4 regions of the Allobosea sp. TAF32 genome follow, and region 1 is predicted to be linked to each of the others. Evidence: predicted binding sites of a transcription regulator. Region 1 holds the regulator's gene; each other region holds the start of a gene.
The links. Region 1 encodes LexA, which represses DNA repair genes until DNA is damaged. Its sites were predicted from a motif close to TGTTCNNNNTGTGTTCNG; they were not measured.
Positions count from the first base shown of each region.

Region 2: a site for LexA is predicted at 1,974-1,991, ahead of ssb (single-stranded DNA-binding protein). Genes of this name have one in related genera too.
Region 3: a site for LexA is predicted at 2,410-2,427, ahead of recA (recombinase RecA). Genes of this name have one in related genera too.
Region 4: a site for LexA is predicted at 1,532-1,549, ahead of AB4Z16_RS10495 (ImuA family protein). Genes of this name have one in related genera too.

Region 1 is NZ_JBFRDM010000008.1:46,713-50,922, reverse strand. It holds gene AB4Z16_RS17335 (ComEC/Rec2 family competence protein) at 1-1,805, shown strand, start outside; gene lexA (transcriptional repressor LexA) at 1,799-2,509, opposite strand; gene AB4Z16_RS17325 (molybdopterin molybdotransferase MoeA) at 2,609-3,820, opposite strand; gene moaC (cyclic pyranopterin monophosphate synthase MoaC) at 3,820-4,210, opposite strand, start outside.
Region 2 is NZ_JBFRDM010000004.1:347,095-351,304, forward strand. It holds gene AB4Z16_RS11625 (ABC transporter permease) at 1-527, shown strand, start outside; gene AB4Z16_RS11630 (3-phosphoshikimate 1-carboxyvinyltransferase) at 648-1,913, shown strand; gene ssb (single-stranded DNA-binding protein) at 2,079-2,624, shown strand; gene AB4Z16_RS11640 (threonine synthase) at 2,670-3,974, opposite strand; gene AB4Z16_RS11645 (amino acid ABC transporter substrate-binding protein) at 3,982-4,210, opposite strand, start outside.
Region 3 is NZ_JBFRDM010000008.1:545,063-549,272, reverse strand. It holds gene alaS (alanine--tRNA ligase) at 1-1,054, opposite strand, end outside; gene recA (recombinase RecA) at 1,241-2,326, opposite strand; gene AB4Z16_RS19835 (MFS transporter) at 2,614-3,927, shown strand; gene cckA (cell cycle histidine kinase CckA) at 4,082-4,210, opposite strand, start outside.
Region 4 is NZ_JBFRDM010000004.1:106,985-111,194, forward strand. It holds gene AB4Z16_RS10490 (phospholipase D-like domain-containing protein) at 1-1,365, opposite strand, end outside; gene AB4Z16_RS10495 (ImuA family protein) at 1,564-2,430, shown strand; gene AB4Z16_RS10500 (Y-family DNA polymerase) at 2,336-3,880, shown strand; gene AB4Z16_RS10505 (error-prone DNA polymerase) at 3,877-4,210, shown strand, end outside.

The DNA.
Region 1 (4,210 bases):
ACGGCGCCCGCATTGTCCTGCTGTTAACGGAATTCGCCGGAATGCCGGCCGCGGAGCGTCCAAGGCGCGTGCGCGTCAATATCCGCGCCGGCTCGGTCGCTCCGGGGGATCATATCGCGGCGACGGCGCGGCTCCTGCCTCCACCGGGGCCAGCTCGGGCGGGCGGTTACGATTTCGGGCGCGATGCCTTCTTCCGCGGCATCGGCGCAGTCGGCAGTATCGCAGGCAAGATCGCGTCGGCGCCCGCGCCGCATCCAATGCCGACGCGCCTTGCCGTCGATGTCACGATCGACCGGGCCCGCAACGCGTTGACCCGGCGCATCGCCGAAGTGGGCGGCGGGCAGGGCGGGGCGGTCGCTGCAGCCCTTGTCACGGGGAAGCGCGGCCTGATCACCGAGGCGACGAACAATGACCTGCGCGCGGCCGGGATCTACCACATCGTCTCGATCTCAGGCCTGCACATGGTTCTCGCGGCCGGGACGATTTTCTGGCTGGTGCGCGCCCTGCTGGCGCTCTCCCAGACTGCCGCGCTGCGCTGGCCGATCAAGAAGATCGCGGCCGTCGCGGCGATGCTCGGCGCGACCGCCTACTGCATCTTTTCAGGCAGTGACGTCGCGACCGAACGCTCGCTGATCATGACGCTGGTGATGCTCGGCGCGATCCTCGTCGATCGTGCTGCACTGAGCATGCGCAATCTCTCTCTCGCCGCCATGATCGTGCTGCTGCGCGAGCCGGAGGCGCTGCTCGGACCGAGCTTCCAGATGTCATTCGGCGCGGTTGCGGCCCTGATCGCCTTTGCCGAACGCTGGGAGAGCCGAAAATGCACGGAGCCGCCCCCGAGCCTGCCATGGCCGCTCGGGCCGGTCTGGGCAGCGGCGCTCGGCATCATCGTCACCACCTTGCTGGCGACGGCCGCAACAGCGCCTTTCGGGGCCTATCACTTCCAGACCTTCAATCCTTTCGGCCTGCTCGGCAACGCGATGGCGCTGCCCTTCGTCTCGCTCTTCGTCATGCCGGCGGCGGTGTTCGGCGTGCTGGCCTATCCCTTCGGGCTGGACTGGCCCGCCTGGGCGCTGATGGGGCTGGCGTCCGACGTCGTGCTCAAGGTGGCGCACTGGGTGGCAAGCATCGACCATTCCACCGTGATGATCGCCGCCTTCAGCCCGGTCGTGCTGACCTGCTTCGTGCTGGCGTTGCTTTGGCTGACGCTTTGGACCACGGCCTGGCGCTGGCTGGCGGCGGTCCCCATCGTGCTCGGCGTCGCCATCGCCGGAAAGCCGGAGCGGCCGGAAATCCTGATCGAACGCGACGGCTCGGGGCTTGCTGTGCGGGCCCCCGATGGACGCCTTGCGGTCGCCGGCAAGCCCAGCCGCTTCGTGCTGCAGCAATGGCTGGGTGCCGATGGCGACAGCCGCTCGCCGGACGATCCGACGCTGCGCGCCGGCATCGCTTGCGATCAGCTGGGTTGTGTTGCGCAAACGGCTGACAAGCGCACGGTTTCCTACACGCGCGACCGGTTGGCGATCATCGAGGACTGCCTGCGGGCCGACCTCGTCGTCACCGCCATTCCCTGGAGCGGCGCCTGCAAGGCGCGGCTGATCGAGCGAATGGGACTGTCACGCGACGGCGCGACCTCGCTCTACCGCACGGCGTCGGGATGGAGCAGCCGCATCTCAGAGCCCAGCGCAGCCGATCGGCCGTGGAGCCGCCGACGCGAACCGCGTCTGGCGGCGCCCGCTGCAACGAGCATCAGCATTCCGCCAGCATCCGCCGATGGCGAAGCCGAGGTCGAGCGGCTTCAGTAACGCCGCATCAGATTGACGAGGCGGCCCTGAATCTTGACCCGGTCCGGCCCAAGCACACGCGTCTCATAGGCGGGATTGGCGGCTTCGAGCGCGATCGAGGAGCCGCGTTTGCGCAGCCGCTTGAGTGTCGCCTCCTCGTCGTCGATCAGTGCCACGACGATATCGCCGGTATTGGCCGAGTCCTGCTTGCGGATGATGACGGTGTCGCCGTCGAGGATGCCGGCTTCGACCATCGAGTCACCGCGCACTTCGAGCGCGTAATGCTCGCCGGAGCCGAGCATGTCGGGCGGCAACGAGACGGTGTGGCTGCGGTTCTGAATGGCCGAAATCGGTGTGCCGGCGGCGATGCGGCCCATGACCGGGATCGCGATGGAGGAACGGCTGTCCTCATCGGCGGTGGGGCGGGGTTTGCCGAGATTGGGCTGCGTGCCGAGCCCGCCCTGGACGACCGCAGGGCTGAAACGCGGCCGCTGCTGCGGCGTACCGAGTCCATCGGGCATCTTGATGACTTCGAGCGCACGCGCCCGGTTGGGCAGGCGGCGGATGAAGCCGCGCTCCTCCAGCGCCATGATCAGCCGGTGGATGCCGGATTTCGAGCGCAGATCGAGCGCGTCCTTCATCTCGTCGAAGGAGGGCGGCACCCCGCTCTCACGCAAGCGTTCCTGGATGAAGCGCAGGAGTTCGTGTTGCTTGCGTGTCAGCATGATCCCGCCGGCCCCGGAAAAGCGTAGATTCGAAACAAATCACGAACACCATAACTGTTCGCCTTGTGTTCCGCAACCCGTTCGCGCGAGGGCGCCTGTCTACAGCAGCGGCAGGATACGGCAGAGGTCGCCTATCCTGGCCGGCGCAGCATGGGCCGGGCGGATCGTCAGCGCCTGCGCCCGCGCCAATGTGCCGAGCATGGAGGAATCCTGCCGGTCGAAAGGCGTTGCAACCCAACCATCGGGCGTCAGCGCCAGCTCCGAGCGCAGATAATCCTCACGCTCGTCATTGCCCGGCAGGTCGCGGCCGAGGCGGGCGGGGATGCTGCGATCGCGATCCGCATCGGCCAGGCCGAGCAGGGCTTCGATCAGCGGCAGCACGAAGAGGTGGCCGCAGACGATCGAGGAGACCGGGTTTCCGGGAAGCCCGACCACGACCATCCGGCCGAGCCGGCCGGTCATCATCGGCTTGCCCGGTCGCATCGCGATCTTCCAGAAGCCAAGCGACATCCCGGCCCGCGTCAGCGCTTCCTGTACGAGATCGTGGGCACCCACCGAGGCGCCGCCGAGCGTGATCAGCACGTTGGCGTCGGCGTCGCGCGCCTGAGCGATCTTGGCCGCGAGGTCGGCATGGTCGTCGCGGGCGATGCCGAGATCGAGCACTGCGCCGCCGGCCTTCTCGACCAGCGCGGCAAGGGCGAAGGAGTTCGAGGCGACGATCTGGTCGCGCCCGACCGGATCGCCCGGCGCCACCAGTTCGTCGCCGGTGGCGAGAATCGCGACCAACGGCTTGCGCCGGACTGGCAGCGTCGGATGTCCCATCGCGGCGGCTAGCCCGAGCGCTGCGCTGTCGAGCACGCGCCCGGCCTTCAGCAGGACGTCGCCTTCGTGGAAATCGAGGCCCGCTGCGCGCAGGAATTTGCCCTTGGCCGGCGACACCCGCACGCGGATCTCCGGGCTACCGACGCCGTCTGCGTCTTCCTGCATTAGGATCGTGTCGGCGCCCTCCGGCATCGGCGCGCCGGTGAAGATGCGCACGGCCTGTCCCGGTCCAACCGTGCCCTCATAGGCCCGGCCGGCGGCGGATTCGCCGATCACGGCAAGCGTCGCACCTTCGGCCATGTCGTCGGCACGCACGGCATAGCCATCCATGGCGGAGTTGGCGAAGGGCGGCTGAGTTCTGAGCGCCTTCAGATCGGCTGCGAGCACCCGCCAGGCGCATTGCGCGAGCGGCAGGGTTTCCGCCCCGATCGGCCCCGGAACGCTGTCGAGCAGCGCCTTGCGCGCGACGGGGACCGGGGTGAGCGCCATCAGCGGGCTTTCGCCTCGTAGTCGCCGGACTGGCCGCCGGATTTGTGAAGCAACCGGATATTCTCGATCCGCATCGCCCGGTCGACCGCCTTGACCATGTCGTAGACTGTGAGACAGGCGACGGAGACGGCGGTGAGCGCCTCCATCTCGACGCCGGTCTGGCCCTTCATCTTCACCTCGGCGCGCACGCGCACGCCCGGCAAGGCCTCGTCCAGTTCGAGATCGACGGCGATCTTGCTGAGCAGCAGTGGGTGGCAGAGCGGAATCAGCTCATGCGTGCGCTTGGCGGCCATGATGCCGGCGAGGCGCGCCGTGCCGAGCACGTCGCCCTTCTTGGCGTTGCCGTCGCGCACGATCGCGATCGTCTCCGGCGCCATCACGACGCTGCCC
Region 2 (4,210 bases), on a different contig from region 1:
TGCTCGGGCTGCCGCTCGGCGTTGCGGCGGCGCGGCTTCCGCGACTGGGCCGCGCGCTCGCGCCGCTCTATGACCTCATGCAGACCATCCCGAGCTTCGTCTATCTGATCCCGGTGGCGATGGTGCTCGGGCTCGGGCGCGCGCCGGCGCTGGTCGCGACGTTGATCTATGCGCTGCCGCCCTTCGCGCGGCTGACGGAACTGGGCCTGCGCGGCGTCGACCCCGGTTTCATCGAGGCCGCCCGGGCGCTCGGCCTGCGACCCCGGCAGAGCTTCTGGCTGATCGAGCTGCCGCTTGCCCAGCCCACGATCCTGCAAGGGCTGAACCAGGCGATCATGATGGCGCTGGCCATGGTCGTCGTCGCCTCGATGATCGGCGCCAAGGGGCTCGGCGAGATCGTCCTGCTCGGCTTGCAGCGGGCCGATCCCGGCCTCGGCTTCGTCGGCGGGCTCGCCATCGTCCTGCTCGCCGTGCTGCTGGACCGGATGGCGCAGGCCGTCCTCGTGTCGCGGCGGCAGGGTGGCTGATTGTCGGGAGCCGGGCGAGGAACGCTCGGCGCTTCGTCCGCGACAAGCCGAGCCGGCCACGCTATGAGCTTGCGCGCGCCGTTTCGGCGCGGGCTTTGAAACGCGCAAAGGCTACGGACGATGAATGCGACGGCCGCACTGACGATCGTTCCGCCGGACGCGCCGCTGCGGGGCAGGGTGGTGCCGCCCGGCTCGAAATCCATCACGAACCGTGCCTTGCTCGTGGCGGCGCTGGCCGGAGGCACGAGCCGGCTGACCGGCGCCCTGAAGAGCGACGACACCCGCTACATGGCGCAGGCGGTTCGCGCGATGGGCGTCGCGGTCGAGGAGCCTGATGCGACCACCTTTGTCGTCGCCGGAACCGGCCGGCTGCAGCCGCCGGCCGAGCCGCTCTTCCTCGGCAACGCCGGTACTGCGACACGCTTCCTGACCGCAGCCGCCGCGCTGGTCGACGGCACCGTGATCGTCGACGGCGACGAGCACATGCGCAAACGCCCGATCGCGCCGCTGGTCGAGGCGCTGCGGACATTGGATGTCGCGGTGACGGCTCCGAGCGGTTGCCCCCCGGTTAAGGTCCAGGGGCAGGGGAGCTTCCCCGCCGGACGCGTGGAGATCGATGGCGGCTTGTCCAGCCAGTATGTGTCCGCCCTGCTGATGGCGGCGGCCTGCGGGCGTGGGCCTGTCGAGATCGCCTTGACGGGCAAGGAAATCGGCGCCCGCGGCTATATCGATCTGACGCTGGCGGTGATGAAGGCCTTCGGAGCGAAGGTTTCACAGCCGGATCCGGCGACATGGCGGGTGGAGCCCACCGGCTACAGGGCGGCCGACTTCCTGGTCGAACCCGATGCCTCCGCCGCCACCTATCTCTGGGCGGCCGAGGTGCTGACCGGCGGCGCTATCGATCTCGGCGTCGCCCCCTCGGCCTTCACCCAGCCCGATGCCGCCGCGCACAAGGTCATCGCCAGCTTTCCGAACCTTCCGGACGTCATCGACGGCTCGCAGATGCAGGATGCGGTTCCCACGCTCGCCGTGCTCGCGGCCTTCAACCGGCGGCCGGTTCGCTTCGTCGGGATCGCCAATCTGCGTGTCAAGGAATGCGACCGGGTGTCGGCCTTGGCGCAGGGGTTGTCGCGCATCCGGCCGGGCCTCGGCGTGGAGGAGGGCGACGATCTTCTGGTCGCGTCCGATCCGGCCCTCACCGGACAGACCCTTCCAGCGCGGATCGACAGCCATGCCGATCACCGCATCGCGATGAGCTTCGCACTGGCGGGTCTCAAGCTCAACGGCATCACCATCCTGGACCCCGCCTGCGTCGGCAAGACCTATCCCGGCTATTGGCGGGCGCTGGTTTCGCTCGGCGTCAGGCTGGAGGGCGACCTGCCATAGCCCTCCGACGGTTCGTCTGCGGCGACCGCCGGGCGCCGCGATTCGATAGGGGAAAACCACTTGAACAAAACGAGAACATCATTGATAATGCCTTAATCGGCCGATAGGGTTCGGCTCCGGTCAAGCGGCCGGTTTGTGTGAAGTGCGCAGGAAGTGGAGCCTGTCATGGCTGGTAGCGTCAACAAGGTCATTCTGGTCGGCAATCTCGGGCGCGACCCCGAAGTGCGCCGCCTCGGCAGCGGCGAGCCTGTCGTCAATCTGCGTATCGCCACCTCCGAGACCTGGCGCGACAAGCAGAGCGGCGAGCGCAAGGAGCGCACCGAGTGGCACTCGGTCGTGATCTTCAACGAGAACCTGGCGAAAGTGGCCGAGCAGTACCTCAAGAAGGGCTCGAAGATTTACATCGAGGGTCAGCTCCAGACCCGGAAATGGCAGGACCAGTCCGGCGTGGAGAAATACACCACGGAGATCGTGCTGCAGCGCTTCCGCGGCGAACTCACCATCCTCGACAGCCGCCAGGGCGGCTCGGATGAGTACAGCGAGGGCGGCGGTGGCGGCGGCTACGTCGACGATCGCTCGGGCGGCGGTGGCTCCTTCGGCCGCTCCGGCGCGATGGGCGGTGGCGGAGCTTCGCGCCAGCCGGCCATGCCCGGCGGCGGTGGCGGTGGCCGTTCCTCGTCGACCCATCTCGACGACGATATTCCGTTCTGATGTGCGGTACATAGGCGCGATGCCCTCCCGCACGCCGTGGTTGGGTCAGTCGAGAGACACGTTGTAGCTAGCAGCCAGGACCCCGCGCAGTTCGTCCCAATCGGCGTGAGCGAGGTGCGGAATCCCCACAGCCCCACGATAGGGCGCCTTCAGACCTGTTGAAGTGGAGATGTGAACTACGGGGCCGGGCGGCAAGAGTGCCTTTTGGGCAGCGATGCGCAAGGCTGCCAGACCCGCGGCCGACGCCGGCTCGCTCCATAGACCGTCGAGCGCCAAGGCAGCCTGGGCATCCGCAATACTCCGATCGTGAACCGCAACAGCGTGCCCCCTGGACCGATGCAGTGCGGCTATTCCACGAAAGCCGCCGCGGGCGGAGCCAATACCGTGAGCAATGGTTTCGACCGGCTCGAGGGTACTGGACGAGCCGCTGGCGCAGAACCGGCCAAGGGCATCCGATCCCTCGGGCTCGGCGGCGATCAAGATAGGCTCTTCCGTCGCCAGGCCCAGTGCCTTGAGCTCGGAAAAGCCTTTGCCGATCCCGAACAGCAGCTCGCCGTAGCTCGTCGGTACGGACACTGCGGCAGGTACTCGTCCGAGTTCGAGGAAGAGTTCATATGCGATGGTCTTGTAGCCCTCTGGGCCGAATGGATGGCCGGTATGGGTCGGGGCCGTGTTGCCAATCAGATACCAACCCGGCTGGCGCGACAGGACATCGAGGAGCGGCCACCGCGCCGTGCGTGGCATCGCGATCACGGCGGCACCATAGGCGCGCATCTGTCGTGCATGGGCCGGCGAAACCGCGTCGTCGCAAAGCACGATGCATTTCAGACCGGCGCGTGCCGAGTAGGCCGCGGCCGAAGCGCCATGATTGCCGGATGAAGAGATGACCGTGCCAAGGGCGCCGGCGGCGGCAGCAGCGCTGACGGTGCAAAGGCTCAGGCGGTCCTTGTGACTCCAGCTCGGATTGGCGCTCTCGTCCTTGACGAAGAGCTCGGGCAGGCAGGCCCAAGCGGCCGCCCGCGGCGCAGAAACCAGCGGCGTCGCGCCCTCGCCGCAGGACAGGCCGGGCAGGAGTGGCGGCAGGAGCGGCGCCCAGCGTTCGAGGCCGCTGCCGAAGCGTGGCGCAAACAGGTCGCCTGCAAGTCGCTCGTAGGCGTAGCCGACCTCGTAGGGATAATGGAACGGCTCGGCGCCGGTCTCGTCGATATGAGCGACGAACGGAGGAACCTGCGGATAGAGCGGGCGCCGAACGCCATCGGACATCGAGATCAGGGCGTCGGCCAGGGATGGCGATGTGGTGACCCAGGACGGCACAGCCGCCTCCGGGCCACGATCGGCGAAGCGGTCCATTCTTGCCTCAGCGCAGCGGCAGGGCGTAGATCTGGCCGCCGCGCGTCCAGAGGTCGTTCTGGCCGCGTTCGAGGCCTATGCGCGAGCCCTTGCCGAGATTGCGCTCGAAGATCTCGCCATAGTTGCCGACGGCGGCGATCATCCGGGCGACCCAGCGCTCGTCGAGACCGAGCGCCTTGCCGAGGCCCGGCTCGCTGCCGAGCAGGCGCTTGACGGCCGGCGGGCCTTTCGCGGCA
Region 3 (4,210 bases), 500 kb from region 1:
GCGTCTCGGTGATCAGCGCCTCGGCGCGCAGCAACTCGGGATAGGCGCGGCCCATCTCGCGAGTTAGGGCGGGCACGAGCTTGTAGAGCAGCGGCTCCTTGGCGCCGAGGAGCTGCGCATGGCGCATGCCGCGGCGCATGATCCGGCGCAGGACGTAGCCGCGGCCCTCATTGGAGGGCAGCACGCCGTCGGCGATCAGGAAGGCGGAGCAGCGCAGATGGTCGGCGATGACGCGGTGGCTCGCCTTCATCGGCCCATCGGCATCGACGGAGGTCAGGTCGGCGATGGCGCTGATCAGGGCGCGGAACAAATCGATATTGTAGTTGTCATGCGTGCCCTGGAGCACGGCGGCGATGCGCTCCAGCCCCATGCCGGTGTCGATCGAGGGGCGCGGCAGATTGGTGCGGATGCCGCCCGCAGCCTCCTCGTATTGCATGAACACGAGGTTCCAGATCTCGATGAAGCGATCGCCGTCCTCCTCGGCGGAGCCCGGCGGGCCGCCCCAGATATGGTCGCCGTGATCGAAGAAGATCTCGGAGCAGGGGCCGCAGGGGCCGGTGTCGCCCATGCGCCAGAAATTCGCCGAGGTCGGAATGCGGATGATCTTGTCGTCGGTCAGGCCGGCGATCTTCTTCCACAGGCCATGGGCCTCGTCGTCCTCGGAATAGACGGTAACGAGGAGCTTGTCCTTCGGCAGGCCGAATTCGCGCGTGACCAGCGTCCAGGCGTGATGGATCGCCTGCTCCTTGAAATAGTCGCCGAAGGAGAAGTTCCCCAGCATCTCGAAGAAGGTGTGGTGGCGCGCGGTGTAGCCGACATTGTCGAGGTCGTTGTGCTTGCCGCCGGCGCGCACGCATTTCTGGGCGGTTGTGGCGCGCGAATAGGGACGCTTCTCCTGCCCGGTGAAGACGTTCTTGAACTGCACCATGCCCGAATTGGCGAACATCAGCGTCGGGTCGTTGCGCGGTACGAGCGGGCTCGACGGCACGACTTCATGGCCGTTGGACTTGAAGTAGTCGAGGAAGGTCGACCGGATATCGTTGACGCCGCTCATCGCTGTTTGCGCTTCTCAACTCGGGCAGGGGCCGGGCAGGTCCGGCAGGAAGGTCCGGTTCTAGTCAGGCGGCCCGCCCCTGTCCAGAAAGCTTGACGCAGCGCACACCCGGCAAGGCCTTATTCTCAAACGAAAAGGGCGGCCCGAAGGCCGCCCTTGCATCGTTCCGCGCCAGAGCAGTCCGGCTCAGGCCTCACCCTCGTCGAGATCGTCGTCGGTCGGGTTCGCCTGGTCGAGGATGCGGTCGGCGACGAGGCCGGAGTTCTGCCGGATCGTGGCCTCGATCTTCGCGGCGAGATCGGGGTTGTTCTTGAGGAAGGTCTTGGCGTTCTCGCGGCCCTGGCCAAGACGCTGGCTGTCGAAGGAGAACCAGGCGCCCGACTTCTCGACCATGCCTGCCTTGACGCCGAGGTCGATCAGCTCGCCGACCTTCGAGATGCCCTCGCCGAACATGATGTCGAACTCGACCTGCTTGAAGGGCGGCGCGACCTTGTTCTTCACGACCTTGACGCGGACCTGGTTGCCGGTCGCCTCGTCCCGCTCCTTCAGCGTCGAGACGCGGCGGATGTCGAGGCGCACGGAAGCGTAGAACTTGAGCGCGTTGCCGCCAGTGGTGGTCTCGGGCGAGCCGTACATCACGCCGATCTTCATGCGGATCTGGTTGATGAAGATCACCATGCAGTTCGAGCGCGAGATCGAGGCCGTGAGCTTGCGCAGCGCCTGGCTCATCAGGCGGGCCTGCAGGCCAGGTTGGACATCGCCCATCTCGCCTTCGATTTCGGCGCGGGGCGTGAGCGCTGCGACGGAATCGACCACGAGCACATCGATCGCCCCGGAGCGGACGAGGGTGTCGGTGATCTCGAGCGCCTGTTCGCCGGTGTCGGGCTGGGAGATCAGCAGGTCGTCGAGATTGACGCCGAGCTTGCGGGCATAGACCGGATCGAGCGCATGTTCGGCATCGACAAAGGCGCAGACGCCGCCCTTCTTCTGCGCCTCGGCGATGGTGTGCAGCGCCAGCGTCGTCTTGCCCGAGGATTCAGGCCCGTAGATCTCGATGACGCGGCCCTTGGGCAGGCCGCCGACACCCAGCGCGATGTCGAGGCCAAGCGAGCCCGTAGAGATCGTCTCGATCTCGATCGCCTGCGGGTTCTTGCCGAGCCGCATGATCGAACCCTTGCCGAAGGCGCGTTCGATCTGGGAGAGCGCCGCATCGAGCGCCTTGGCCTTGTCCATCGAGGAGCCTTCCACAAGTCTGAGGTTTGCCTGATTCACAGTTCGGGCTCCTTATGGCAGGGCCAAGGGGACATCTCAATCAGTCTTGACAGCAGAATGATCACTCTTTGTTCCCGTCAGCAAGTTCTTTTTTTGTTCTGTATGTCAGCTTGTGTCAGGAGGGGCAATTTGAGCCTCCCCCGTTATGCTATTTTATCATGCGGTATTTCTTGTGATCCCCATCGTATGCGATTGGTGCATGGCTGGCCGCTGCGTTTCCCATCTCGGTGCCCGCCGTTTCCTGTTATTGCGCGGGGAATCTCCATTTGTTTTCGAAAGTTGCCAACGTGTCCTCCGCCCCCGCCCAAACGGCCCCGAACTCGCCGCGACGCATCCTGCTGGCGAGCCTGATCGGCACGACGATCGAGTTCTTCGACTTCTACATCTACGCGACGGCTGCGGTGATCGTGTTCCCGAAGCTGTTCTTTCCGGGCGGCGATCCGACCACCGCCATGCTCCAGTCCTTCGCGACCTTCGCGATCGCCTTCTTCGCGCGGCCGATCGGCGCCGCCATCTTCGGCCATTTCGGCGATCGCATCGGCCGCAAGGCGTCGCTCGTCGCCGCGCTGATGACGATGGGGCTCTCGACCGTGGCCATCGGCCTGCTGCCAACCTATGCCGCGGTCGGCGTGCTCGCGCCGCTGCTGCTGGCGCTCTGCCGGCTTGGGCAGGGGCTCGGCCTCGGGGGCGAGTGGGGCGGGGCGGTGCTGCTCGCGACTGAGAATGCCCCTCCCGGCAAATCGGCCTGGTACGGCATGTTCCCGCAACTCGGCGCGCCTGTGGGCTTCATCCTCGCGACCGGCAGCTTCCTCGCGCTCGACGCGCTGCTGACCGATGAGCAGTTCTTCAGCTTCGGCTGGCGCATCCCGTTCATCGCCAGCGCATTGCTCGTCTTCATGGGGCTCTATGTCCGCCTCCGGATCAGCGAGACACCTGCCTTCCGCAAGGCGATGGAGAAGCACGAACGGGTGCGCGTGCCCTTCGTCAGCGTCTTCGCCGAGCACAAGCTCGCGCTGCTCTGCGGCACTTTCGCGGCGCTCGCGACCTTCGTGCTGTTCTACCTGATGACCGTGTTCTCGCTGAGCTGGGGCACGACGAAGCTCGGCTTCTCGCGCGATCAATTCCTGCCACTGCAGATGATCGGGGTCGTGTTCTTCGGCCTGACCATCCCGGTCTCGGCCGTGCTGGCCGATCGCTTCGGGCGCCGCCAGACCCTGTTGGCGACGACGCTGGGCATTGCCGTTTTCGGCTTCGTGCTGGCGCCGCTCTTCGGCTCGGGCAGCACACTCGGCGTGCTCGCCTTCTTCGTCGTCGGGCTGTCGCTGATGGGCTTCACCTACGGGCCGCTGGGCACGGCGCTGGCGGAGATGTTCCCGACATCCGTGCGCTATACCGGCGCCTCACTCACCTTCAATCTCGGCGGGATCGTCGGCGCTTCGCTCGCTCCTTACGTCGCGACCTGGCTCGCGACCGAGAAGGGTCTGCCCTTCGTCGGCTATTATCTCAGCCTCTCGGCCGTGATCACCATCCTGGCACTGATCGGGGTGAGCGCGCTGGCTTCGCGGCAGGGCGCGGATGTCAGCGCGGCTCCGGCGCGCTGAGGGGCTTTGGTCGTCATGCCCGGGCTTGACCCGGGCATCTCTCGCCGAAGGGCTCCCGGCGTCTCTCTGGTCTGAGATTCTGGGGTCGAGGCTCCGCTTCGCCCGAGAATGACGCAAGGTTTTAAGGTTTCTCCGAGCCCCTCGAAAAGCCCCGTCAGCCCATCGCCGCCTTCACCGTCTCGACGAGCTGCTTCATCGTGAAGGGCTTGGGCAGGAAGTGGAAGTCCTCGCCCTCCGGCAGGTTCTTGCGGAAGGCCTCCTCGGCATAGCCGGAGACGAAGAC
Region 4 (4,210 bases), on a different contig from region 1:
GACAGGTGTCGCCTGCGCCATCACGGCCTCGACGCGCTCGGCAATTCCGCCGGCGAAATCATGGTCGAGCACTTCGATATCGATCTCGAAATTCAGCCTGAGCGAACGGGGGTCGAGGTTCGAGGAGCCGACATAGGCCCAGCAACCATCGACGACGAAGAGCTTGGAATGGTCGAACGGGCCGGTCGAGCGCCAGATTCGGCAGTAATTCTTGAGAATCTGGTCGAATTGCGCAGTCATCGCCCTGTCGACCAGCACCAGATTGTTGACGGAGGGGACGATGATGTCGATATCGACGCCGCGCCGCGCCGCCGTGACGAGCGCGCTGATCAATTCCTGATCCGGCAGGAAATAGGGCGACATGATCCTGACGGAGCGCCGCGCGACCGAAAGTGCGCCCATCAAGAGCTTGTGATTGGTCTCCAGATAGCTGTCGGGGCCGGACGGAACGGCCCGCACGAGCGCGGCGAGTTCGCTGGCGGCAGGCAAGGTGATGTCCCATGCCGGGCCTTCGAGCGCCTCGCCGGAGGCGAAGCGCCAGTCCTCCGCCGCGACCATGAAGAGATCGGCGACGATGGGCCCGGTCAGGCGGAAATGCGTGTCATGGGCATAGGCGTCTCCTGCGAACTCGCGGGTGAAGCCCTGGCGGATGTTCATGCCGCCCATGAAGGCGACGGTCCCGTCGACGACGATGATCTTCCTGTGCGTCCGCAGATTGGCGTAGGGCAGCCTGAGGCCCATGATGATGTTGCCGTTGAACACGTCGACCGCGACGCCGCCCTCGCGCAGATGGCCGGCGATGCTTGGCACCGAATAGCGGGCGCCGACCGCATCGATCAGCACGCGCACCGCGATCCCGCGCCGATGCGCGGCGATCAGCGCATCGGCGATGCGCAGGCCGATAGGGTCGCGGTCGAAGATGTAGCTCTCGAGGATGACGCTGCGCTCGGCCGCCCCGATGGCGGCAAGCATGGCGCTGTAGGCTTCGTCGCCGCTTCGCAGGGTTTCGATGCTGTTGCCGGTGGTCAGAGGATGGCGGGCGACGCGGTCGCCCAAAGTCTTGAGCGCCGCGAAGCGCTGCCCGAACCGCGCCCCGACCACCTTGTCGCTGGCGTGGAAGTGCGTTCCGGGTCGACCATGGCCGGGCCGTTGCGCCAGGATCGTGGCGCGTCGGATCCGGTTCACGCCCGCAATCGCATAGAGAAGGGGGCCGACGATCGGCGAAAGGATGATGACGCCGGTCCAGCCGATGGCGGCGCGCACTTCGTCCTTCGTCATCACCGCATGCGCGCCTGCGACGGCCGCCATCACGATGGAGATGGCGGCAAGGATATGCGGCCAATAGGCTTGGAGAATCCCCCACATGCCCGTGAAGCTAGCGCGTGGGCGGCCGGTTCGCCATGGCGGCGGTTTGGAGGGGGCGTCCCGATCGCCAGGAAGACGGTGCGCCCCATTCGCTGTCATCACGCGTCAGGGATGGGAGGGAGGGCGGCGAGACCGGACTCGCCTTCCGCCGGGGAGAGGCTTATAAAGGAACAAAGAGAGAACAGTTACCTTATTGCCATGCCCGTAACCACTACCTTGACCTTGGCCGATCTGCGCCGCAGCCTTGCCGAAGGGGCCCTACGCGCCGGGCCGGCTTCGCAGGCGCGGATCGGCCTGGGCGTGGCTTCGCTGGACGAGACCCTGAATGGCGGTCTCGCGCGGGCGGCACTGCACGAGGTCTACGCCGCCGAGATTGCCGATCTCGCCGCCGCGACCGGCTTCGCGCTCGGACTCGCTTTGAGGGCGGGGGCAGCGGAGGAAAAGGCTGCTGAACGGCCGATCCTTTGGGCACGGCAGGATTTCGTCGATGCCGAGGCGGGCCGGCTGCACGCGCCGGGGCTCAACGAACTCGGCCTCGACCCGGCGCGCCTCCTGCTGGTGCGGGCGCGCGACGGCGAAAGCGTGCTGCGGGCCGGTGCCGAGGCGGCGCGCTGCCCGGCGCTCGGCGCCGTGCTGATCGAGCCCTGGGGGGAGCCGCGCTCCTTCGACCTGACGGCGAGCCGCCGCCTCGTCTTGGCGGCCGAAGGCTCGGGCGTCCCGGTTCTGCTGCTGCGGGTGGCGGCGGCCGAGGCGCCGAGCGCGGCGCGCACGCGCTGGCAGGTCCGGACGCTCGCCTCGCGGGCGCTGGAGGCCAATGCCCCGGGTGCCCCGGCCTTCGCCTTGAGATTGCTGCGCCAGCGCGGCGGCGCGGCGGAACGTGAGTGGCGTGTGGAGTGGGACCGTGATCGACGATCTTTCGCGGAACGCAGCCTTTTCGACCGATCCGACAGACTGGCTTCCCGGACAGACCATGCCGCGCCGCTATCTCGCCCTCTGGTTCCCCTTCCTGGCGACGGACAGGTTGCGGCGGACGGGCGCGATTCCGGCCTTCGGCGCGCCGGCTGAGAAGCCGTATGTCCTGGTCGAGACGCAGCACAACGCGCTGCGCCTGGTCGATTGTGACCGGCGTGCTCTCGATCTCGGTCTGGCCCGCGGCCTGACGCTGGCTGATGCCCGCGCCCGTATCCCCGATCTCGTCGCGCTGGAGGCCGAGCCGCAGGCGGACCGCCAGTTTCTAGAAGCGCTCGCTGCCTTCTGCGACCGCTTCACGCCCCTGGCCGCGCTCGATGAGCCGCATGGTCTCATGCTCGACATCACCGGCTGCGCCCATCTCTTCGGTGGCGAGGAGGGGATGGTCGGCCTTGTGCGGCGGGTGATGGACCGGATGGGCTTGAGCCTGAAAGCCGCCATCGCCGGCACGCCCGATGCCGCCCGCGCCTGCGCCCGCTTCGCACGGGGAGGCATTATCCCGCCGGGGCAGGATGAAGCGGCGCTGCGACCGCTGCCGGTCGCGGCGCTGGAGGCCGAAGCGGAGACCGTGATCGCGCTCTCCCGCGCCGGCTTGAAGAGGCTGGCCGATCTCGCGGAGCGCCCCTCGGAAACCCTCTCCGCCCGCTTCGGCGAGGGGTTGGCGATGAAGCTCCGGCGCATCCTCGGCCACGAGGATAGGCGCATCGTGCCGCTGCGTCCGCCGCCCGATTGCGTGGTCGAGCGCCATTTCGCCGAGCCCTTCGCCGATACTGCGAGCCTCGAGGCCGAGGTCACCCGCCTGATCGGGGAAGCCGCGCGGGTGCTGGAGGCGCGCGGCGAAGGCGGGCGCGTCTTCGAGATCGCCTTCTTCCGCAGCGACGGCGCTGTCCGCCGTCTCGCCATCGAGACCGGCCGGCCCTCGCGCGATGCCAAGGCGCTGCTCCGGCTCTATCGCGAGCGTATCGAGGCGCTGGCCGATCCGCTCGATCCCGGTTTCGGCTTCGATGCGATCAAGCTCGCCGTGCCGGTCTGCGAACCGCTGAACACGCCGCAACACAGCCTCGATGGCCGCGCCGTCGAGGAGGAGGCCGTGGCTGATCTCGTCGACCGGCTCGTCACCCGCTTCGGCCGTGACCGGGTGCTGCGCTTCGCGGCGCAGGACACGCACCATCCCGTTCGTGCGGCAAAAGCGCTCTCGGCCGCCGCGCCGCTGTCGCAAGCGCCCTGGCCCGAACCCGAGCCGGCGGAGCCGCCGGCCCGCCCGCTCCAGCTCTTCGAGCCGCCACAGCCGGTCGAGGCCATCGCGGAAGTGCCGGACGGCCCCCCGATCCGCTTCCGCTGGCGGCGTCTCACCCATGACGTCGCCCGCGCCGAAGGTCCCGAGCGCATCGCCCCCGAATGGTGGCGCGACGGCAGCGACGAGCCGATGCGCGACTATTACCGCGTCGAGGATGCGCAGGGCCGGCGGTTCTGGCTTTATCGCACCGGCTTCTACGAAGCCGACAGCGCGCCGCCGCGCTGGTTCCTGCACGGGCTCTTCGCATGAATCAGATTGCGAGCCCCTTCGCCGAACCCGTTGCGGCAACGAATTTTTCTTTCCTGCGCGGCGCCTCGCCGGGGCCGAATATGGTGCTGACGGCGCTGCTGCTTGGATATGCCGGTATCGGCATCGCCGATCGCAACACGGTGGCGGGCGTCGTGCGTGCCTGGGCCGCGCTGAAGCATCTGCGTGAGGACGGCTTGCCGGCGCCGGAAAAGGTGCGCGAGGGCGGTTGCCCGGGCGAGTATGTCTGGATTGAGAACCCGGCCTTCGCGGAGGTGCCCTTCACCCCCGAGCAGATGAAGGCGATGGCGGAGAGCTTCAAGCTCGCGACCG